DNA from 4 places in the Phocaeicola fibrisolvens genome. Region 1 is predicted to be linked to each of the others. Evidence: riboswitches for the same ligand, from Rfam matches in the RefSeq annotation. Region 1 holds a riboswitch; each other region holds the start of a gene.
The links. Region 1 has a riboswitch for cobalamin ahead of OCV81_RS10985 (TonB-dependent receptor plug domain-containing protein). Riboswitches for the same ligand answer to the same signal wherever they lie in the genome.
Positions count from the first base shown of each region.

Region 2: another riboswitch for cobalamin. It lies ahead of OCV81_RS01385 (DUF4465 domain-containing protein); the one in region 1 lies ahead of OCV81_RS10985 (TonB-dependent receptor plug domain-containing protein).
Region 3: another riboswitch for cobalamin. It lies ahead of OCV81_RS12850 (TonB-dependent receptor); the one in region 1 lies ahead of OCV81_RS10985 (TonB-dependent receptor plug domain-containing protein).
Region 4: another riboswitch for cobalamin. It lies ahead of OCV81_RS13250 (TonB-dependent receptor); the one in region 1 lies ahead of OCV81_RS10985 (TonB-dependent receptor plug domain-containing protein).

Region 1 covers NZ_JAOQJI010000025.1:33,418-39,193, forward strand. The annotation lists gene OCV81_RS10985 (TonB-dependent receptor plug domain-containing protein) at 1-1,998, opposite strand, end outside; cobalamin riboswitch at 2,059-2,272, opposite strand; gene OCV81_RS10990 (potassium/proton antiporter) at 2,651-4,111, shown strand; gene OCV81_RS10995 (RNA degradosome polyphosphate kinase) at 4,108-5,776, opposite strand, start outside.
Region 2 covers NZ_JAOQJI010000002.1:132,606-138,381, forward strand. The annotation lists gene OCV81_RS01360 (zincin-like metallopeptidase domain-containing protein) at 1-753, shown strand, start outside; gene OCV81_RS01365 (hypothetical protein) at 806-1,180, opposite strand; gene OCV81_RS01370 (hypothetical protein) at 1,195-1,449, opposite strand; gene OCV81_RS01375 (hypothetical protein) at 1,446-1,913, opposite strand; partial or broken gene OCV81_RS01380 (hypothetical protein) at 2,340-2,821, opposite strand; cobalamin riboswitch at 3,339-3,530, shown strand; gene OCV81_RS01385 (DUF4465 domain-containing protein) at 3,688-4,656, shown strand; gene OCV81_RS01390 (PKD-like domain-containing protein) at 4,658-5,776, shown strand, end outside.
Region 3 covers NZ_JAOQJI010000035.1:12,929-18,704, forward strand. The annotation lists gene cobJ (precorrin-3B C(17)-methyltransferase) at 1-505, opposite strand, end outside; gene OCV81_RS12845 (hypothetical protein) at 554-1,825, opposite strand; gene OCV81_RS12850 (TonB-dependent receptor) at 1,887-4,250, opposite strand; cobalamin riboswitch at 4,391-4,580, opposite strand; gene OCV81_RS12855 (precorrin-2 C(20)-methyltransferase) at 4,685-5,407, shown strand; gene OCV81_RS12860 (flavodoxin family protein) at 5,397-5,776, opposite strand, start outside.
Region 4 covers NZ_JAOQJI010000037.1:12,060-17,835, reverse strand. The annotation lists gene OCV81_RS13250 (TonB-dependent receptor) at 1-1,928, opposite strand, end outside; cobalamin riboswitch at 2,014-2,214, opposite strand; gene OCV81_RS13245 (ArsR/SmtB family transcription factor) at 2,340-2,663, shown strand; gene OCV81_RS13240 (Hsp20/alpha crystallin family protein) at 3,402-3,839, shown strand; gene OCV81_RS13235 (DnaJ C-terminal domain-containing protein) at 3,927-4,856, shown strand; gene OCV81_RS13230 (hypothetical protein) at 4,938-5,078, opposite strand; gene OCV81_RS13225 (hypothetical protein) at 5,122-5,418, shown strand; tRNA gene OCV81_RS13220 (tRNA-Leu) at 5,516-5,601, opposite strand; tRNA gene OCV81_RS13215 (tRNA-Gly) at 5,618-5,690, opposite strand; gene argH (argininosuccinate lyase) at 5,768-5,776, opposite strand, start outside.

The DNA of each region.
Region 1 (5,776 bases):
CATCGGATAATACTTTATCACCTCGTATTGCTCATTCATGAAATTAATCAAATCGGCCTGCAATCTCAGCCTACATGTAGAGAATGAAAACTGCCGGGAAAGCGTCAACGTCTGCTCCACATAGCCTTCAATTTCATTTTCCGGAATATTCTGTGAGAAATAATATCTTTTTCCAACTCCAATCACACTATACCCCAGTTTCACCCAAGGAGTCTCCAAAATCACGGAACCATTGCCATTGTGTTCCGGCGTGTAAGGCAACTGGTCTTTGTAGCTCTTGGAAGTCGGGTCTGTCAAATCAATCGCTTTCTGCCAGGTATAACTGCCCGACACATCGGCTCTGAATCCACTTCCCAACGGAATTCCCATGGAAAGCGTGACATCCGCTCCCCATACATGCGCTTTTCCATAATTGGCCATCTTCCATACATAAGTGGAAGGAAAAGCCACAATCTTGTCTGTCACCTGATTGAAATAGACATCTCCCGTAAATGTCAGATAATCCCAAATTGCATTCTTTTTCGCTCCCCATGTCACGCCCACATTATATTCCTTGGCTTTTTCCGGACGAAGGGAACGGTTTCCCAGCCGATAATAATACAAGTCATTGAAGGTCGGCGTACGGAATGTACTTTTATACATCGCACGCAGAAAAAAATCCTGCTCGCTGAAAGGCTTCCAATTCACCGAAAAAGAAGGAGACAGTTTCTTCAGATCCGCGGGTTTTTCTCCACTCTCTACATGCTCATTGAGGTAGGTGTTGACTAAGGAAGCATCCATCTGTACGCTCCCCCATTGATAACGGGCATGCAAGGCTGTCAGCGAAGTCAGACGGGTAGGAAACGGGCAATCCGGCAGATTACTATCGAGGGTATTCACCGCCAAATCCTGTGCCAATGACAAGGAAAAGCCTGCGAAGAGCTGATACAAAACCGCTCCCGATACATAATATTCATGCTGGGTATAATGGTCGGTAGACACCCCTCCCTCATACTGTACTCCCTTATCCTGGTATTTGTTCCACGCATAATTGTATTTTGCCTGCACCTGCAACGACCATTTCTCGGAAATCTTGTCCTGATACTTGGCCTGCACAAACGCATTCTTGTCCCACAAGCGTTCATTCGAAACCGGGTTATAGAAAATCACAGCCCCCGGAAGTCCTCGTTCCGATTGGTAATAATAAGCCTTGACACTCAGTTTCTGATTCTCCTGGAAGTCATGAAACAAGTTCCACTCCGTGTGCCAGGAATTTACCTCTGAATTGCTTCTTTTTTCAGTCTGCGTATATTTCCCGTTTTTCAACAGAAAAGGATACTGTCCGTCCGACCGTAAATAATCCCCGTCGACCGACAATACCGTCCGCTTACCCAACTGCTGTCCATAACGAAAATAAGGATTGACCAGCCCGAAAGAGCCTCCCTTTGCCTGAAACAGCAACTGCCATTTCCGGTCTCCCAGAAACTCCGGACGCGAAGTCTCTATGTTCAATACACCAGCCGACGCATACAACCGGGCCGATTGAAGCATATCTTCATTCTGCCCTACGCTCAACGACAAAGACTGTACATTATCCAACGAAAAACGTCCGATATCTATCTGTCCCGCCTGACAGTTACTGACAGCCACCCCATCATAGCTGATGGCCGTATGGGCCGCTCCCATGTTACGGACAGAAACCGTTTTCAGTCCTCCCGTACCCCCATAATCACGCACATCCGTTCCCGCAAAGCGACGGACCGCATCGGCCATGTTCTGGATTCCCAAATCGTCCATTATGTCTTTTCCCAAACGTTGTACCGGAACCACGGAGGAGATTTTATTCGTCGCCCTCCGTACACTCACCGTCACATCCGGAATCTGATGCACTTTTCCCGTAATGCTGTCCGAATCGGTCTGTTGCGCAAAAACACTGCCCTCTCCTGCAAGGACACACAGACACACGAGTATAAAAAAACGATAGCCGACTACAAAGGCCGGTTCATTCCATCTTTTCATCCAAAATTCTAATTGTAATTCTACATTACGCACGTTCTTGCCATCCTTTCCTCGAGAATGCAAGCATGACTTTGTTTTGCAGGTCTTCTGACTTACTCCCGTTTGTCTTGCCTTCCCATCTTTCATTGAAAGACAGTGGCCTGGTAGTCGGTAGACAAACGTCGAAACGCTGGAGTTCACAGCAGCGGGACTGTCCGGGATTTTCACCCGATTCCCTTTTCATCCGTGATTTCGCCAAACGGAAATCCAAACGGAACAAAACATTGCAAATATACGGTTTTCTTGAAAAACAAGAATAAATTTCTACAAAATTATAGGACAATCCTTTTCTTCCTTACACATTCTTTGAAACTCCCTCAGATATTCTTCAAAACACTTCCATAAATTCTCTGTTCCACTGTTTGGTTTTTGTATTTCACACTGTGAAATATATATCCCACACTGTGGTTTTTATATCCCACACTGTGGGACAGAGAAAATATCCAGTAATTTCCATTTTTACACAAGGATGTCTGAAAAAAATGATAAGGACGAACCAAAATAAAAAATCCACAAAAATTTTCATGAAAAGCCCTTATCTACAAAACATTTTCTTACCTTCGGACATTAATATTTACACAAACCTTTACTTTTATTAATCACTTAAGGCATTATGATTTTTACGGCAGAAAATATTTTGATGATTGGGTCAATCCTGATTTTTTCCAGTATTCTTATCAGCAAGACCGGATACCGGTTTGGAATCCCTACCCTCTTACTCTTTCTGGTGGTGGGAATGCTTTTCGGAAGCGACGGATTGGGATTGCAGTTCAACAGTGCTTCGGATGCACAGTTTATTGGTATGATGGCATTGAGCATCATCCTTTTTTCCGGAGGTATGGACACGAAATACGGCGACATCAAGCCGGTACTCACTCCGGGAATTGTTCTGTCGACTGCCGGCGTCCTGCTCACCACCTTGCTGACTGGTGTGTTCATCTTTTATATTTCCGACTGGAACCAGACCAACATCGAGCTGACCTTGCTCACATCCCTGCTGCTGGCCGCCACCATGTCGTCTACCGACTCGGCGTCTGTGTTCAACCTGCTCCGTTCGCAGCGGATGAACCTGAAGCAGCATCTCCGCCCGATGCTGGAATTGGAAAGTGGAAGTAACGACCCGATGGCCTACATGCTGACCATCGTACTGATACAAGTCATCTCCAGCGGAAGCCATCCCGACTTTCTGCTCATCACGAAAGATTTGCTGGTACAGTTCTTTTTCGGAGGGGTCATCGGTTATGCCATGGGACGCTTCAGCGTATGGCTCATCAACCGCATCAACCTGTCGAACAGTTCTCTCTACTCCATCCTTCTGCTCAGTCTGGTCTTCATCACCTTTACCATTACCGACCAGCTGAAGGGAAATGCCTACCTGGCTGTGTACATCATGGGCGTGATTCTGGGAAACACCAAACTGGCTTTCCGGAAAGAAATCAATACGTTCATGAGTGGACTGACCTGGCTCTTCCAGATTATCATGTTCCTCACGTTGGGATTGCTGGTCAACCCGCACGAAATGCTCGACCTGGCCGCAGTGGCCTTGCTGATTGGTGCCTTCATGATTATCGTGGCACGTCCGCTCAGCGTATTCCTCTGCCTGCTTCCATTCCGGAACATCACCGCCAAAGGCAAATTGTTTGTCTCATGGGTCGGGTTGAGAGGAGCTACCCCCATCATTTTCGCCACCTACCCCGTACTGGCCGAAATCGAGGGTTCCCAACAGCTGTTCAACATTGTCTTTTTCATCACCCTCGTGTCACTGGTCATTCAGGGAATGACCATCACGAAGGCCGCCAAACTGCTACACTTAGACTTGCCGGCTCCCAAGGAAGGCAATGAATTTGGAGTGGAACTGCCAGACGAAATCGACACCCGCCTGAACGACCTCACCCTGACACCGGAAATGCTGGCCACCCAGAACAAGCTGGCCGACATGCAGATTCCGAAAGGTACGCTGGTCATGCTGGTGAAACGCGGCAGTGAGTTTCTCATCCCCAACGGGCAAATGGAACTGAAGCCGGGAGACAAGCTGCTGCTCATTTCCGAAAACGAACACAAGCCGGCTGATTAATCCTCAGCCAGCTTGCGTTTCAAGTATTCATAAAAATCATATTGTGCCCGCACGTCGTCATTCCCCGGTTTCCGTTTAAAGACATTCTGCAAATGATTGTCCACCCAGCAAGCCTTCCGGTTGGCCGAAAGCTGCAGGTTCAGCATATCGGTCAGTTCCTGCCGGAGCTTCCCGTCCAAAATGGGAGTGACCGCCTCGATGCGGCGATACAAATTGCGACGCATCCAGTCGGGTGAACCGATAAACACCTTTGGGTCGCCCCCGTTACCGAAATACCACACACGGGCATGCTCCAGAAACGTATCCACGATGCGGGTGACCCGAATATTCCGACTGAACGACTCTCCGGGCACCAGACAACAAATTCCTCGAACAATCAAGTCAATCTGTACCCCCGCCTCACTGGCCCGATACAGTTCGTCAATCATGGCCGTATCCTGTAGGGCGTTCATCTTCAAGATGATTCGCCCAGGCTTTCCTTTATGCACTAAATTGATTTCTTTTTGAATCAACTGTTTAAGTTCCGGCAACAAGTTAAAGCGGGCAATCAGCAGACGTTTGAAATGAGGTTCCTTCAGCTCTTTTCTCAACACACGGAACAAGGTATACATGTCCTCCACAATCTGCTTGTTGCACGTGTACAAGGCAATATCCGCATAAATTTTCGCGGTTTTCTCGTTGAAGTTCCCCGTACTGACATACGCATAGCTTCGCAAACGTTCTCCCTTGTCGTTCTCCCGAAGCACCAACGCCACCTTCGCGTGTACCTTCAACCCCGGGATGCTGAAAATGATGTCAATCCCCGCCTTCCGCATCAGCTCTGCGGTTGCCAGATTATTCTCTTCATCAAAACGGGCCTTCAATTCCACGAACACCGTGACATGCTTTCCGTTCCGGGCGGCTGCAATCAAGGCATTGATTACCTCCGAATGTTCTGCCACCCGATACTGCGTAATCATGATTTCCCGGCAGAACGGGTCACGTACGGCCTCATACAGGAAACGAATAAAATGTTCAAAACCATGATAAGGATAATAAAGCAGCATGTCGCGTTTAGCTATCCGTCGGTACATGAAATGCTTTTCGTTCATCCCTGGCAAACACATCGGCTGCGGCTTGACCATCTGTGGGATAGCCGGATTCGGGTTCGGCAGGAAGGACAGGTTTTCCAGATTCAAATGCTTGTCGCCCGGCACGAGTTCCTCCCGGTTGATGCCCAACGCTTTTACCAGTGCCTCCAAAAAATCTACCGGCATTTTCCGGTCGTACACAAAACGACAAATTGCTCCAATCTTCCGCTTCTTCACTTTCTCCTTCAGTTTTTCTACCATGCATTCTGCCGGCACATCATCTACAAACACATCGGCATCCCGCGAAATCTTGCAACAATAGCTGCATTCTACGTCGTACCCCACAAACATCTCTTGCAAGTTCGCTTTGATGATATCCTCCAGAAACATCAGATAATAGTTCCCCTCATGAAAAGGTAATTCCACAAAACGGGGCACCTTGCTATACGGCATCTTGATAAGATAATATTCCGAGTTATCCGCCCCGATTTTCCGGACTTTCACCGCCAGATACAAGCGCTTGTCACGCAAAAAGAAACGAACATTCTCCGGTTCTATTTTCATCGGTTGAAGATAAGGAAAAACTTCTTCGATA
Region 2 (5,776 bases), on a different contig from region 1:
CCACAGTTCATCAAGACAACGCTTCTGGACGTGAAAAGGGCAACCTCGATGATTACCCAGAAGGTGGATAAGATAGCGCAAGAACTGGAACAAAATGTCGGCGAGAAGCAGGAAAACGGAGCGGCAGCAAAGGAGAATACATTTTATTCTTCTGTTGCGTATCTCCAATTTTCGGATGACACGAGGCAGCTTGACGAACTTCGGGAGAAAGGCGATTACGAGGGATTGCTGACGCTTGCCAAGGAGTATTACGACGGCAATGGCATCAACGAACAGCATACTTATTTATCGGCCACGAACAACAAGGGTGACAGCCTTATTGCCGAGGATGAGAATTTCGCTGTCGTGTACAACGGGAGTGTCGGGGGAACCTACGAGGTGATGTTGAAATTCACGGAGCAGGAAATCCGAGACCATATCCGGCGTTACGGTGTCGATATCGCCGGAGATACAATAAAAGGGGTTGCCAGGGAGATGGCGGCGGAACAGTTCTCCGCTTTGGCGTATCAAAAGATTCCGGCCTTCGAGATGCCGAACGGTGAAGTGCTATATGTCGAATATAACAAGGAATCCGATACGCTTGATGTCGGGCAACCCACCAATGCCGGGCTGGTCGCGCAGCATCGTTTCCCTTACGACCACAATGTCGGGCTGGATGCCAATCTGCAAGCCGTGAACGAGAAGCTGAACGAGCTGGAAGAGTATCGGGCAGAACTACAAGAGGCAGAATACGGCAGCGGTATGCGCCGGTAAGGATGGAAAGAAAAAGATGCGGAACTGGTTGGCTCCGCATCTTTTTTGCAGTTTATTTCCCCAACAAACCGTCTATCATAGACTGTAAATTTGCTATGTCGCAATACTGGTTACATCCCCCTCGGTAGTCCTTTCCATTTTGAGCTGTCCGTATCAGAAACGAATCGAGTTCAATTCTTACGCCGCTGCCCATTCGTGACAGACCGGAAGAGTGGCTGATGTAAACGAACTTGCCGTTGCGCTCAATGAAGCAGGAGGTGTCATAATGCCCTTTTGAATTGGAAGCCACCTTTGCACCAACGGCTGCGGCATATTTGGAAATCTCACGCACCAATGCTGTCTGGAAACTGCGGTACTCTTTTGAAACATAGTCTCCTGCATCTGCAAGTATAGCGTCCTGCCATTTGGTATAAAAATTCTGTGCCATATTGATATTTATTATTATTCGTTCCGCAAATAACTTTTCCATTTCTCGCCGTCAATGGTCAGTTTGCCCATTTCCCAATCGTATTCCACTTCCGGTATATTGGTATAAGGGAAATGAACGGTGTAGCCTATCTGTCCGTAAGAGCAATGCAGAGGGGTAACGCAAATCTCCCAACCGAAGTAAGATTGCGGCGTGCAGTATTTTCGCCAGTTGAAACGACCTGCGGCAATATTGCCGCAAAGTCGTTTGAGTATGTCGTTTGTTGTCATTCTGTACCTCCTTTGCTGAGTATGGTGAGTTGTTCGGGACGGTCTGGAAACCAATAAGCATCACTGTCGATATATACGCATCTATAGCCATTCCAAGGTTTTCTGAAAGCTAATACTTCTTTGGGGCCAAATACCACCCCGTAGTCGTTTGTAAACGCCACCATATCGCCTACAGCCAAATCACTGTCTGTTTCCATGACTTCGGACAACCGGCTGAAAAACTCCATGCCCTCGGCTTCACGCTCTTTCTTCCAGCGCATAAACTCCTCTTTGTGGCTTCTTGATGAGCCAATAGGTAATAACTCCGATGCCAAAACCTCTGTCTCGGAAGAGCTTGTTGAGATTAAGATGATGCTGTCACTATCCACTTTTTCGGGAGTTGAGATAATTCGACATTCTATATCATTATCGGCAGTGTGCCAAAAAAGGAGGTTGCCTTGCTTGATGAAATCGTACTTGCTCATTGTCTTTTGATTTATTGTTTTTTTTATTTCCCTTTTCTTGAAGCCTTTTGACTTCGCCCAAAGGGGTTGTTTTCATGTGCGTCACAAACGGGGGGATGCAAGAACGATGAGCAAGGAACCTGCAATGAAATTTTATGAAATACCGTCATCTCCGATTACGGAAAGTTGTCGTCAAATTTTATTTCAGGTAGCGATAGCGGTACTTGGGCAATGTTCGTCCACCGTACCTTTGCACACGAAAACAGACCTGCGGCGTATGTCGGGGCTGTGAAGGGATTATACCCTTAAAACAGGAATATACCGGCTGTGAAACCGGTGGCGGAAGCTCTGCAGAGCATATTTATAAAAGTAACCGGGGAGCCTGTGCAAAAAAGAGAGCAACCACCCACTTTTGAGGCGGGTGGTTGCCAATGTTTCGGACAAACATCAGAAGTGGTAATCAACAACTCCTCCGATGTAGAGTATCGTTCCCGGTTCAAGCCTACAAACAAACTCCATAAACGTAAAGGACTGTTCGGCAAAAGACTGCAGCCATCGCCATCCAAATAGAAATGATAGGCGACATCCAACGGATTTTCCACTGCCTGTTTGAGATAATAGGTCGAACCCCATTCCAACATATTATCTGCCGTAAGAGCATTCGCTCTTTTTTTGATATTGGCGACATACTCCTCTTTCCATTGCTCTATTCCACCATTATAGCGCATGGTGTCATCGGATATAAGCTCGAACATTCCTTTGGGCAAGGCATGATTGACCAAATTGGCAATATCCTCTTTACGGTCTTCCTCGTCTATTTCTGAACAATAGTCATAGAAGCTCCCGTCTCCTTGCTGGAGTGTGTCCTCATTCAGATAGTTTTCTTTGTCTATCGGCTCCGTTGAAATTTGAAAAATCCTGCTGTGCATAATTGTAAATTTTAGATTGTCAAATATTTTCTTTTTTTTTCCTTTTCTTGAAACTCTTTTGGCTTCTCGTCGGGGAATGATTTTTATGCAGGACTGACAGCGGGAAAAGGACGGATAAGGCAAGTAAACAGTGTACGGGATGAAACGGAATACCCAACCGCCCAATGTAAGAGCACAGTCAGGCTCGTCCGACTATGCCCTGCAACGAGGTGGGGAGTGAAAGTCAATCTTCGATTTGTGGAAGGCTGCCGTGAAGAATATCCGGGAACCGTTAGTGAAAGCGATACTTGACGACCAGACGCACGCTGTACCTTTGCATATAAAATCTCTCCGAAGAGAATTGCCGACGTGAGATGAAAAGAGACCATAATTGAGAAACGCTATTATTCATAAGGGGAAAAGACTATTCGTGGTTGTTATAAATGCTTGATTAACATGAAAATACAATTCGCGCCATAAAATAATCCTTTCTTGAAATAAAAATCACAGAAAAAGAAACAAGATTAAAAAATAACCATTAACTTTGCACCAGTCAAGTTTCCAATCGAAGCGTCGAACGGAATTAAAAGGGAATCCCGGTGAAAATCCGGAGCTGTACTCGCAGCTGTAAGTCCTATTAAAGTTTATCGCACTCTTTGCCACTGGTGAAAGCTGGGAAGGCGCGATAAGCGGGATGAGCCAGAAGACCTGCTTGATGAGATAGATTTAGTGACCACGGGATAATTGGCATTAGATTAAAATGAACAGAGGCTCGTCCACAGGCACCTATATTCTTTTTGATAACCGATTTCTCATTCGTTGCAAATCTGTCGCAATAAAAACGAATGTGTGTTTAAACTTTTTGTTTAACTTTTAATAATTAAGTTATGAAAAAGAATTTTAGATTCTTGGCAATGGCTGTTGTAGCAATGGCCGCCGCAGTGTTCACGGGATGTTCATCCGACGATGACTTCCTTGCTCCGTATGAGGAGAGTGCGATTCAAACCCGCGCGATAAGTTCTACCAATGCGCTTATCGATTTTGATAACGTACCTTCCAGCGTAATGGCTTCTGACCAGTATGGAAACAATCTCTATTCTGCCACGGCCAACGGCAAGCAGGTAACGACCGGCTACATCACTCAAATCGGGCAAACCGGTACGTACATTCAGTTCCCGATTAACTATTTGGAACAAGAATGGGTAAGCGGACAGCCTTGGGAATATGAATTTTGGAATGGTGGTTTTGCCATCTCTAATTTCCATAATCTGACACAGGGGGATTATCAAAACCAATGTAGCGTGTACTGGCCCAACGGCGGTCATAGCGGTAAAAATTTTGCTGTAGCTTTCGGTTATAGCGATTCATACAATGATTCACAAGCAACCTATGACAAATGTGCGAAGATTTACCTGACCGATGCAACCGGCTACAGAGTCGTTACCACAAACACTCCTGTCAAGGGTACACCGAAATATGGTAAATTCAACAGCGTATGGGTTTGTAATACGACTTATACCTACTTAGTCATGAAGGATGGCAACTCGTTTACACAAGGCTCTTTGTCGGCACAAAAAGGATGGTTTAAGGTGGTATTTGTTGCGTTGGATGCGACGGGTAAACCTACAGGTAAGGAAGTAGAATACTATTTGGCAAACTTCGATTCCAGTAAAGATGCAGAATCAGGTTTGACCAATAAAATCCGTACCGGATGGAATCAAGTGGATTTAAGCGGTTTAGGTGACAGCGTATGTACTGTAGCTATCAATTTCGAAGGAAGCGATTCAAGCGCATACGGATTGAACACTCCTGCTTACGTTGCTATAGACGATATTGATGTAACCGTAAACGAATAACATGAATTTGGGGCAAATGCTTTTTAACGGCAAGTGCAAAGTATTTGCCCCTTTTTATTATATCCCAATGGAGATTGGAATCAAATACTTTCTTCAAGGGAATTTCAGCATTAAAATTATAAATATAATGAAGAAGTATTTGCTTTTATTCTCCTTGACGATATTTCTATTTGCATGCAACAAAGACGAAGAAATATCGCAGGACGTGATATTGCCTCCTGTCATTGAGTTGGATAGCGAGGACGGAATCTACGTTGTAAAGATAGGAAAAGAGGTCGTTATTGAGCCGACCTATCAGAATGTCGATTACGCCGTTTATTCATGGAAATGCAACGGTCGTATCATTTCCGACGAGCCTCAATTGAAATACATTTTCAACGAATGCGGTTCGTATTACGTTACCCTGCGTGTGGATACGAGGGATGCCAGCACAGAGGAAGAAATTCGTGTGGATGTCAATGAATTGGCTCCGCCCGTTATTTCATTGGTAACCCCCTCTATAGGGCTTAAAGTTGTCGCAGGACGTGAGTATATCCTTACACCCGACATTCAAAATGCAGAAGGAGCTACTTATTTGTGGACTCTTAACGGAAACGAAGTCGGAACGGAAAATACTTATACATTCAAGCAAGATGAGTTGGGAACTTATGAACTGACCTTAACCGTAACAAATGAAGACGGACAATCAAAGAAGACAGTTTCTATTGAGGTTGTCGATAAACTTCCGATTGAAATCGTAGTTCCGTCATCTTTATATTTTACCGAGAATAATACCAAATACGTAGAATTAGGACGTACTTTGTTTGTCCGCCCCTTTGTATCAATAAGTGCCGAGCCTTCTTATCAATGGAGTTTGGACGGGCAACCGATTGAGGGAGCCAATTCTTTGGTTTACGGTTTCAAACCCGCTAAAACCGGAGAACACACGCTTACCTTTACTGTGAAATACGACAATCAAGATACAAAAGCAGTGCTCACCCGTAATATTTCGGTCTCCGGTGTCGATGAAGTCAGTGTCAATATTCCGGTGAAATGTTGTGAAGCGGCCGGAAAAAGACCTTTTGCTGCCGGAAATTCCATTTACAGCAATAAAGTATATGAATTTGTTCCGGCTCCGGGA
Region 3 (5,776 bases), on a different contig from region 1:
CACTCTTCGGATTGTAGACTGCCGTCACGAAATCGGCCGATGCCGCCGCACGGATGCGTTTCTCAATCTTCTCCCACGGCGTCAGCAGGTCGGACAAGGAAATCACGCAGAAATCATGGCCCACCGGCGCCCCCAGTCTGGCAGCCGCCTTCTGAAACGCACTGATGCCCGGCAACACCTCCAGCGTCACCTCACAGGCGCGTTCCCGCTTCATCTCATACATCAACGGGGCCATCCCGTAGATGCCGGAGTCACCCGAGCTGATGACACAGACACACTTGCCCTGTTCCGCCAGTTCGAAAGCCTGACGGGCCCGATCGCGTTCCCGCTTCATCCCCGTGTCCACACACTCCGCCCCCTCCTTCAAGTAGGAACGCACAAACTGGAAGTAATAGTGATATCCCACTACCACATCCGCACTAGCCAAGGCCCGGACCACCGCCGGAGTGATGTCCTCCGCAGAGCCCGGGCCAATGCCTGCTACAATTATCTTGTGATTCGCCATTCGTCTTGTTTCTATCGCTTGCTTATTGTTGCAAAGTTATAAGATTTCTCAATTCTCTACTACTCTCAACACGTCGAAATAGTAACCCTGCGCGATATCCGCTCCTTTTTCTACCTTTCCGGTAGCGACGTCATAAATGTAAATGCAGGTACTTTTCTCCGTATTGACCCCGATATAAGCCTTGCCGTCTACCACGACCGAGCGCTGGGAGAAACGGCCACTATTGAAACCGATTTCCTTTCCGTCGCAAGCCAGCCGGGTTCTCTGTCCCGTTTTCAAGTCCACGATGGAATAGTACAGACTGTACGTGTCTCGTCCCGCATTGGCCGACTGGCTTCTGGCATAAGTCAGCGCCTTGCCGTTGCCCAGGTACTGAACCGTACACAGTTTTCCGTCCGCATTCGGATAGCCGTTGTAAGAAGGGTCGAAATCCGTTTCTCCCTTGTTGATACGCAACAGACAACCTTCTTCCAAATCGCCCTTCTTGGTAAATGCGGCAAGGTAGAGGTTTCCGGCTTCGTCGTAAGTCACACAGTCCTGCAACAGCTGTCCGTAGGAGCTGCCGGCCATTTCCCCGGCCAGCGCATTGACCTTGTTGCTTTCCACCTTCATGTCCGAAGGATTGATGACGGCTGTCAGGAAGTTGGAAGTAGCCACCCCTTTCCGACCGGCCTTATCCTTTCCATAATAGAAATAATACAGCTTGCCCACCTTCTCATTGTAGGTAAGAATACCCGTCGTGGTGAACACCGCTGCTCCGGCAGGCAAAGGAAGATCCAGCGTGCCCTCCGACAAGATGCGCATATCCTCTGCATTCAGTTTGGTCCAGACAATCTTGTCCGCATCCCCATTGGCCGCCATAATCAGCAAGGTCTTGTCGTCCAGCCACGCATGCGTATACTTCCGTTCGGTATAGGAATTCACCACAAACGGCTGTTCCTGCACCACTTCAATCTTGTTGTCCAGAATCCGGAATTTCGTGAAGCGTGTCTGTTTGCTCGGCACCTGATAATAATATTTCCCTTTTGCAATCAGCTCGATGGTATACGGATTCAGTTCCACACCCGACCCCTTGATATCAATCATCGGCTGGTCGGCTGTCAGCGATTCCACACTTTTGACAATCGTATTATCGCCTCCTCCCATGCCGCCGTGTTTGCCTACCGTCATGAAGATATCAAAATGATACTTCCCGGCAGGTTCCGGGTCCACCGTATTCTCGGACGGAGTATCCTTACTACATGCCGCAAAAGAAAAAAGTGCCGCAGCAAACACACCCGCTTTCAGGAATCTCAGGAAGGAAAATTTCGTTGTTTTCATACACATAATGTTTAAGATTAATATTACTATAGTTTGTTAATATCTAGCTCAGATTCACATGTCAGTTCAGGAACACCCTGAACTTCAGGAAGAACGACCTTCCCGGCTTCTGCAGTTTGTAATGGTCGTACACCAACTTATCAAAGAGGTTGTCGCAGCTGACCGACAAGTTGTACTTCCCGTTTTCCAGCGAGTAAGTCACCCCCGCATTGACCACATGCTGCGCCGGAATCTGCGCCTTGCTCTCCTTCGAGCCGTACGCCTCCCAGGTCAGGAAATACCAGTGTACCCACTGATACGAACCCTCCAGTCGCAGGCTGCTGTGCTTCAGGCCGACCTCGTGAAACGTATAGTCGACCTCTGCCGCCCCGAACAACCACGGGCGGTTGGGCACCCGGTTCAGGTACGTGGCCGAAGGCTTGCCGTCATCCTTGTATTTACGCTGGTCGCGCGCGTCCTGCCAGCTCACATTGGCCATGCACTGCAAGTGGTTCCTCCAGCTGTAGCGCACTTCCGCATCCAGTCCCTTGATATACACCGCAGGCACGTTCTGATACTGCATCATGCCCTCTTTCTCCGCCACCACGGCCTGAATATAATCGTCCACAAACCGCATAAAGCCGTTCACTTCGTAGTACAACACATGCCCCACTCCGGGATGCCACGTACCAAAGAGCCCCAGGTTCACGTTGTTGCTCCTTTCCGGATGCAACGCCGTATTGGCATAGACCGTAGACCCGTTGCCCAGCAGTTCACGGGCCAGAGGCAGACGCACGCTATGCTCAAACGAAGCCTTCAGCGCGACCGGCTCCCGGAACTTCACCCGCGTGCCGGCCCCGTATCCCAAGTAATTTCCCGTACTTTCTCCCTTCACCTTGTCCGAGCCCGTCTGCCAGTACAAGTCCGTCTGCCGGATATTCAGGTGATTGATGTAATCCTTGATAAAGAACGTGTTCTCCATCTTGTCCTGCCACAGTTGCTGCTGATAGGAAAGCCCGAGGATGTGTTTGCATACCACGTCATTGGACGGCACAAAACTGTCATCCACGTCGTCGTAGCGGTCGTTTCCCGTCCGGTTGAACAAGTAGTTCAGGTTCAGGGCATGCTGCGGATGAAAGCGATAGTCCCAGTTGGAGCGGAACATCGTCGTGGGGCGCTTGTAATGTCGCAACGACCGTTCCCGTCCCGTAATCTCATTGCGGGAACTCTCCACATAATTCCCGTTCCAGTCGTACACCCGGTAGGCCGTATCCACCGTCAGCGAATAGTCCCAGGTATGCGAAAGCATGCTGTGCATCTGCAACCCCTTCAACAGAAAGTCCTTCTTGCGGTACTGTGCCGACACGTTATAAGCCGACCCGTTCCGCTCGGCCATCCCGTAGACCTTGGTCTGGATAGAACCCGTCTGCAGCTCCTTGTCCACCTTCGAATACGAAGCCGTCACAAAGAAGTCGTCTGCCCACCGTTTCCCGCTCACTCCGACCTCCACCTGGGCCAGCAGCGAGAAATAATCGTCGTGGAAACGCCGGCGGTTGGACGGCACATACTTTCGCACGCTTTCCTCCCACACCTCTACCCCTTTCATCATATAGTCGTTCTTTGAATAGTTGACCCCGACGGTCGGGCGCACGATAATCCCGCTCTTGGGAAACACCACCTGCGCGTTCAAGTCCGCCTTGTGCGTATGGAACGAACCTATCCCGTACGATAGGTCCAGGTAATTCTTTTTCTCCTTCTTCGTCACGATGTTGATGGCACCGCCCAGCGCGTCAGCCCCCAAATAAGCCGGAACCACCCCCTTGTACATCTCGATGTGGTCGATGAGATTGACCGGCAGATTGGCCAGCGACACCCCGGAGCCCTTTGTCTCCAGCGGCACCCCGTCGATGAAATAACGGACCGAATTGCCCGACATCCCGTTGATGGACAGGTCATAGTCCGACCCGACGCCTCCCTCCTGCCGCACCTTGATGCCCGAAGCCCGGTCCACCAGCTCGTTCAGGTTGTTCAACGAACTCACAATCGGTTTCACATCCAGCGCACTGACGGCGAACGTACCTTCCCGCAATTTCTGCGATTGGCTCTTGGCATAGACTTCCACCTCATTCAAGGCCACGGCCTCTTCCTTCAGGACAAAGTCGATTCGCTTGTGCCCGACCAACCGGACCGTCTGCTTCTGGCTCTCATAACCGATGAAAGAAGCCACCACGGTATACGTCCCCTCCGGAAGCTCCAGTCGGTAGCCCCCCTTCTCGTCCGAATACGTCCCGTAGGCCGTACCCTCCACCGCCAGTGAAGCCTGCGCCACAGGCTGTCCGTGGGCAGACGTGATGCGGCCCGAAAGAGTGACCAGTCTCTGTGCCAGCCCTTCCGAGAAGCCGACAATGCCAAAAACGAAAATAAAAATGAGTGTCAGGTGTTTCATAAGTTCCTCAAATCTTCATACCACACACTTATGACCGCGAGACGCATACAAATACAAAGAGAAGAGGATTCCGTATATCCAGAACGGGTAGAGAGAAGTCCAGCTCGTTGTTTTCATACCTTATTTCCCGAAAGCATAAAAAACTATGTACGACACTGGCAGGTCTTCTGACTTGTTTCTTTTCAGGAGCCTTCCCATCTTTCCGACAGTGGCATGCAGATTTCCTGAAAATCATGCGAAACTTACAGCAGCGGGTCTGTTCAGGACTTTCACCTGATTCCCTTTTCATCACGCTTTATCCAGCAGTGAACCAATATCGCCACAAAGGTAGAAAATATTTTTTGATATGCTACATCCCGGCTGATTTTTCATTTTCACAAAAAAGATTGTATCTTAGCGACCGCAAAAAAAAAATCAATCCCCTTTTAGACTATATGGAATCCTCATATCCCGCAATTCAGTTTGTATCCTTAGGCCCCGGCGACCCGGAGCTCATCACCCTGAAAGGACTGAAGGCCCTACAGGAAGCCTCCTCTATCTATTGTCCGGGCACCCGCAGTGCCGCCGGCATCCCCTCCTCCTACGCCGCAAACACCTTGCGGGCACTGGGAATCGGGGAAGAGAAAATCAAGACATTCACCCTTCCGATGAACAAGCACAGAGAAGCGGCCCTGCAAGTGTATCACGAAGTGGCTGCACAGATAGAGGAAGATTACCGTGAAGGGCAGAAAATAGCCGTGGCCGCCGAAGGCGATGCCGGATTCTATGCTTCCGTGCAGTACTTGTATGAACTATTGGGAAATAAAGGCTTGCCGGTGAGACGCATCGCAGGCATTCCGGCGTTCATTGCCGCAGGTCCCGTGGCAGGTCTCCACCTGGCCAAACAGGAAGAAAGGCTGCTGGTCATTCCGGGCCTCATCTCCGCCGAAGAACTGACCGAGAAACTCCAATCCGGCTATGTCCTCGTCATCATGAAACTGCCTCTTTGCGCGGAAGCCGTACGTCAGTGCATCGACTCCCACCCCGAAGCAGCGTTCCATTACTTCGAAAATATCAGCCGGGCGAACGAATTCTATACCTCCGACCCGGCGATTATCAAGGAAAAGAAGTTTCCCTACTTTTCGCTGATGGTGATAAGTCCCGCTTCTAACGGATGAAATGAGTCGGTGTCCACGGCTCACTGGGCGGGATAGGCTCTCCTCCCTGCTTCAAGTTCTTCAGCAACCACGCCATGTTGCGCCCCAGCGTACGCATGGTCTGCAATCCCTCGATGTCCTGACTCGCTTCGCCCGGCAATCTGCCGTGCACGCTGTTCCAGTATTGTGACGACACCACCGGCATGTTGTTGATGGTGAAATACTTGTTCAGGCGGTCGAACGTCGCACTGGCTCCTCCGCGACGGCATACAGCCACCGAGGCAGCAGGCTTGTAGGCCAGCAAGTCGCCGGCAGAATAGAACAGACGGTCGAGCAAGGCACAGAGCGAACCGTTGGGCCCTGCGTAATACACCGGTGACCCGACAACAA
Region 4 (5,776 bases), on a different contig from region 1:
GTCACCACCTCATACTGCTGGTTGAACAGGTTGTTCACTTCCAGCGTCACCTTCAGCTCACCCGGCCCCCAGTCCAGCCGACGGGCCACCGAGAAGTCACTCGTGTACCACGGCTGCTGGTAATTGACCGGGATATTGGCTTGCGAGGTGTATCGCTCGCCGGTATAAATAAAGCTATAGTTGGTTTCCCATTTTTTCCAGTTGAGGTTGAGCACCGCCGAACCGCTGTGCCAGGGGATATAGGGAATCTGCCCCCCGTAAAACTCTGCCGCAGGGTCGGTAAAATCCTGTGCCTTCTGGTAAGTATAATTCACCCGGGCCGTCAACATCGTATGCCTGCCATACTGCCACACACTCTGCAACGCCGCATCCACACCCCGGATTTCCACCCGTCCCAAGTTGACCATCGTCCAGCGGAAGAAGTTGGAAGTCGGAGTAGCCACAATCTTGTTCTCCACCTCATTGTAGTACGCATCCACCTGCAGCTCCAGGTGACGCAGCCAGCTGCCGGTCCACGACTTGCCGTAAGTGAACCCCACATTAAACTGGTTCGTAAACTCCGGCTTCAAATCCACGTTACCGATAAAAGTATAATACAAATCATTCAGCGTAGGCATCCGGAAAATCCGCTTGTAAAAAGCCCGCAGGTGAAAATCTTCTTTCTGAAAAGGCCGATAGGAAGCAATCAGCGCAGGTGTCCACTCCCGCTTGTGGGGAGCCGCCCTTCCGGAGCCTTCTACCCGCTCCTGCACAAACGTGCCCAGCAGACTGCCCTGCAACTTGAGTCCGTGATAATCCAAGGCCGAAGCCACAGCCACCATTTCCGTATGCCGGCGAGGATAGGCAAAATCCGTCAGGTCGGCATTCAGCAGATTAAACTGGTAATCCGCCGACAGACTGACTTCCCAAAAAGAGGTCAGCACCCAGCGGTTGGCCAAAGAGGCATACCCCTCCTGCTGGTAATAATGATTGTTGGTGTACATCAGCGACTCGTCCTTGTGCGGGTCGGCCAAGTAATGCAAGTAATCATACGCATATTTCACGTGCGCCATCAGGCTGTACCAGTCGGCCACATCCTTCTTGAACGCCCCCTGCGTAAAGAAATTCGTATCCCACTGCCGGTCCTCGTGCGAGAACTTGTTGCGCACAATCGCTCCCGGGTATCCCCGTTCCGAACGATACAAGTACGACTTCGCCCGCCAATAGCCCCGCGGCAGCTTTCCATAAAAGCCCCCTTCCACCCGCAACGCATTCACATCGCCGTTCTGCCGCACGGCAGTGGTGTCATACCCGTCCTGCTTGCGGTAGGAAAATTTGTATTTTCCCGTGGTGTACAAGTATTCCGCACTCCACGACGTGCTCACTTGTTCCGTCAGCTTCCGCTCCCACAACAAGGAAGGATTGGCCAGCCCGAACGAACCCGTCTTGAAAGTCGCCTTGACATGCTGCAATTCTTTTCCGGAAAACACAGGCACCCGAGACTGCAAATAAATGGAACCTGCCGAACCGAAATCCTTGGCCGGCTGGAAAATGGCACTCTTCTGTCCGTTGTACAAGGTGACAGACTCCATGTTGTCGAGCGAGAAACGTCCCAAATCGACCGTCCCGTTCTGGGCATTCCCCAGCTCCACGCCATCGTAGAACACCCCCACATGGTTCGTGCCCATGCTCCGGATGTTGACCGTCTTCAGACCGCCCACGCCGCCATAGTCCTTTATCTGCAAACCCGAGAAATACCTCAGGGCATCTGCCACGCTGTGCGATGACAACCGGCTGAGCTGTTCACCCGCCAGTTGCTGCACGGGTATCACTTCCTTGGGCAACGCACGTACCGTGACCACCACCTCGTCCAAGTGCTGCAAGCTGTCGAGCCTGCTCTGCGCACGAAGAGTCACAGTATTCCCAAGGCATAGAATACCCCCCAGCATGACAGACAGAAACTTCCGTCTACCCATACTTTTTTCCGTACTAATTGAAAATCCAAATCGTTTTAACCACCTAATCCCACGAGCGTGGTTAACATGTATGATGGCAGGTCTTCTGACTTACTCCCCTCCTGGAGCCTTCCCGATTGTGTTCAGTCATCAGTGGCATGAGTCTTTTCCAGCAGGTTGAATGGAGCTTACAGCAGCGGGACTGTTCAGGACTTGCACCTGATTCCCTTTTCATCCGAGGGCCTGAACAGACACTCGGAACCATTCGGAGGCAAAGATAAGACAATTTGACAAATTTTTCTTATAAAACGGACAAAATATTTTATCTTGTTAAAAAACGTTCCTTTTATTGCCTGTCTATCTTATTATTCGTATTTTAGCGAACAATAAATAGAGAAAAAGCTTATGACCGATAAAAAATACACAGAAGAGCAAGAACGGATAGCCCGGTTTGCCAAAGCGATGGGCCATCCTGCCCGCATGGCCATCCTGCAATTCCTGATACAACAGGAGAGCTGTTTCTTCGGCGACATCCACGATGAACTGCCGATAGCCAAGGCCACGGTTTCGCAGCACTTGAAAGAACTGAAAGAAGCCGGACTGATTCAAGGCGAAATCGAGCCACCCAAGGTAAAGTATTGCATCCACAAGGAAAACTGGGCACTGGCTCAGAAGATGTTTACCGACTTCTTCGGACAACCTATCTGCAAGAAAAAGGGCTGCTGCTAAGCAAGCTCTTTTGTACCTTAAATACAAGGCTCCCATCATACAAGCAAAGTCGTCCCCAAAAACAACCTCAACGTGAAACTGACGAAGGCAGACGACCGCATGGGAATCACTTACACGCAAAGCCAAAAACGTCCCGACGAAGAAAGGCTTTCTTTCCGGCATTGTCTACGTTTCCCACCTAGGAAACCTAGGTTTCACTACTGAAAAACATACGGTTCAGCCACGGAAAACGAACGTTTTCAAACTAGGAAACGTAAAAATCTACCGGACGTTTCTCTGAAAGCATCCTGCCATTTCCGGGAAATATCCCTATTCCTTGCACCGCAAAAGCCGGAAAACGGCTGCACATCGGTCTCAATGGCCTGTCGCATGCCACCGGCACATATCAGCCTTCATCGAATCCAAGTTTTGCCACGTCTGCGGCGATATACATGACAATATGTCAACAAAATGGACTTTTTGTCGGTATTCATCTATTTACAGGTGACAATTTGTTACTATTTTCTACACGGTACACAAAAGTCATAATTCCCAGCAAACGAAGCGGAGAATGTAACCATCTTATAATAAGGAAGTTATCAAAAATATTCACAAAAAAGGCAGCTATGGCACCCGTTTGTGGCACAGCCTTTGCAAATAGAGAAGTGAACTTGAACTTCAAGAAGTTGAAAGACCTCAAGGAGCTCGGGTTCAGAAACAAATTGATAATAAAAAAATAAAATATAGGAGATTACAACTATGATGCCGACTAGAAAATATTACAATCAGAACTGGTTACCAAGTATCTTTAATGATTTCTTTGATAACGATTGGATGGTAAAAGCTAACGCTACTGCCCCTGCAATCAATGTAGTGGAAAGCGACAAAGACTACAAGGTAGAAGTTGCAGTTCCGGGAATGACGAAGAACGATTTCAACATCCATCTGGGTGAAGACAACGAACTGGTTATTTCCATGGAAAAGAAGAGCGAAAACAACGAAAAGGACAAAGAAAACAAGAAGTACTTGCGTCGCGAGTTCTCTTACTCAAAATTCCAACAGTCACTCTATTTGCCTGACAATGTAGATAAAGACAAAATCAGTGCAAACGTGGCAGATGGTGTATTGACAATTGATTTGCCGAAGTATTCTGAAGAAGAAAAAGCAAAAGTAAACCGTGTGATTGAGATACATTAATCATAACAATTAATTGAAAAACTCTCGTCTGCACTTCCCTGCGGGCGAGAGTTTTTTATTCTGGAACCCACTAAAAACGATTGATATATGGCATTTATTGATTACTATAAAATATTGGGTGTTGACCGTAATGCCACACAGGATGAAATCAAGCAAGCCTACCGGAAGCTGGCAAAGAAATACCATCCTGACCTGAACAAGGATGACCCATCGGCGGAAGGAAAGTTCCAGCAGGTGAATGAAGCCCATGAAGTATTGAGCGATCCGGAAAAGCGAAAGAAATACGATGAATATGGGGAACACTGGAAACACGCTGATGAATTCAAGCAGGAACGTGAGGCATACAGTCGGGCCCAGCAGGAGAACGGTGGCTCAGGCTACTGGTACTCCATGAATGGCGACGAGTTCAGCGGAGGATTCGGAGGAGCAGGCGCAAGCGGTTTCTCAGACTTCTTCGAACAACTCTTCGGACACAGAAGCGGTGGTCGTGGAGGATACAGCATGCGGGCCAAGGGTGGCGACATAGAGGCCCAGATGCATCTGTCACTCAGTGAAGCATACGTCACCCACAAGCAAACGTTCAGCGTCAACGGTGAGAACATCCGTATCACCGTCCCGGCGGGAGTAGCCGACGGACAGACCATCCGGCTGAAAGGCTATGGAGAGAAGGGCATGAACGGAGCTGAAAACGGTGACTTGTACATCACATTCGTGATTGACAAGGATGCTACTTTTGAACGGGAAGGCGACGACCTTTATACCCACGTGGATGTCGACTTGTACACCGCCGTACTGGGTGGAGAAGTACAGGTAAGAACCATGGACGGTATGGTCCGGCTGAAAGTAAAACCGGGCACACAGAACGGTACGCAGGTACGTCTGAGGGGCAAAGGATTCCCGGTCTACAAACAACCCGGTCAGTTTGGTGACATGATTGTAACGTACAACGTGAAGATACCGACTTCATTGACCGAAAAACAGAAAGATTTGTTCAACCAGCTGCGCGCTGCCAGCTGATAAGATATAAGCAACCCCGTAGGAGGTTTCCGCAAATGCGGAGGCCTCCTACGGTTTTTTTTGTGTGGATATGAGATATCACTACTCATTGGAATAAACCACAGAGGCGAAAACACGGTTGTTTTCATCCTTTGCTATCAGATAGGCCAGACTCCATAGTTGGCAGTGTGCCGTTAAGTCAGTCTTTATATAGATTGACAATTCGTATGGAATCGTTTCCATATTCCACTGTATATTAAATACAGTATGGCTAAATCGAAAGCAGATGGCCACCTTATTTGATAGAGATGTCAAAACAATTGGTAAGCATATTCACAATGCCATGCATGAAGAATTAGAGGGTCAAGTGGTAGTCGCAGAATTTGCGACCACCACTCAGCATGGTGCTATGTCTGGGAAAACACAGACTCAACATTTCCTCGACAAGAACGGTATCCTATACGATGAAAATGGCAACAAGAGAATAGCAGATTATACACTTGTGGCACTTACAATCATGATTGCCGAATCCAGAATTGAGGAAAAAGAAATGATGGTTAGCATTATCATGAACTGTATCTGAAAAATTATAATAGCCTTAAATATGTGAATAGTGTTGCTTTCGACTACCTATAAAAACAAAAAAACCTCATAATCAAGCGATTACAAGGTATTCTTTGTACTCGAAGCGGGACTTGAACCCGCACAGCCATTACTGGCCAAGGGATTTTAAGTCCCTCGTGTCTACCGATTCCACCATTCGAGCATCCTTTCAAAGAAAGAGCGGAAAACGAGACTCGAACTCGCGACCCTAACCTTGGCAAGGTTATGCTCTACCAACTGAGCTATTTCCGCGTTTACGGGTGCAAATGTAGGGAGTTTTGCAATACACTCCAAACATTTCACCCGTTTTCTTCTTAATTTTTATACGTTTATCGGCC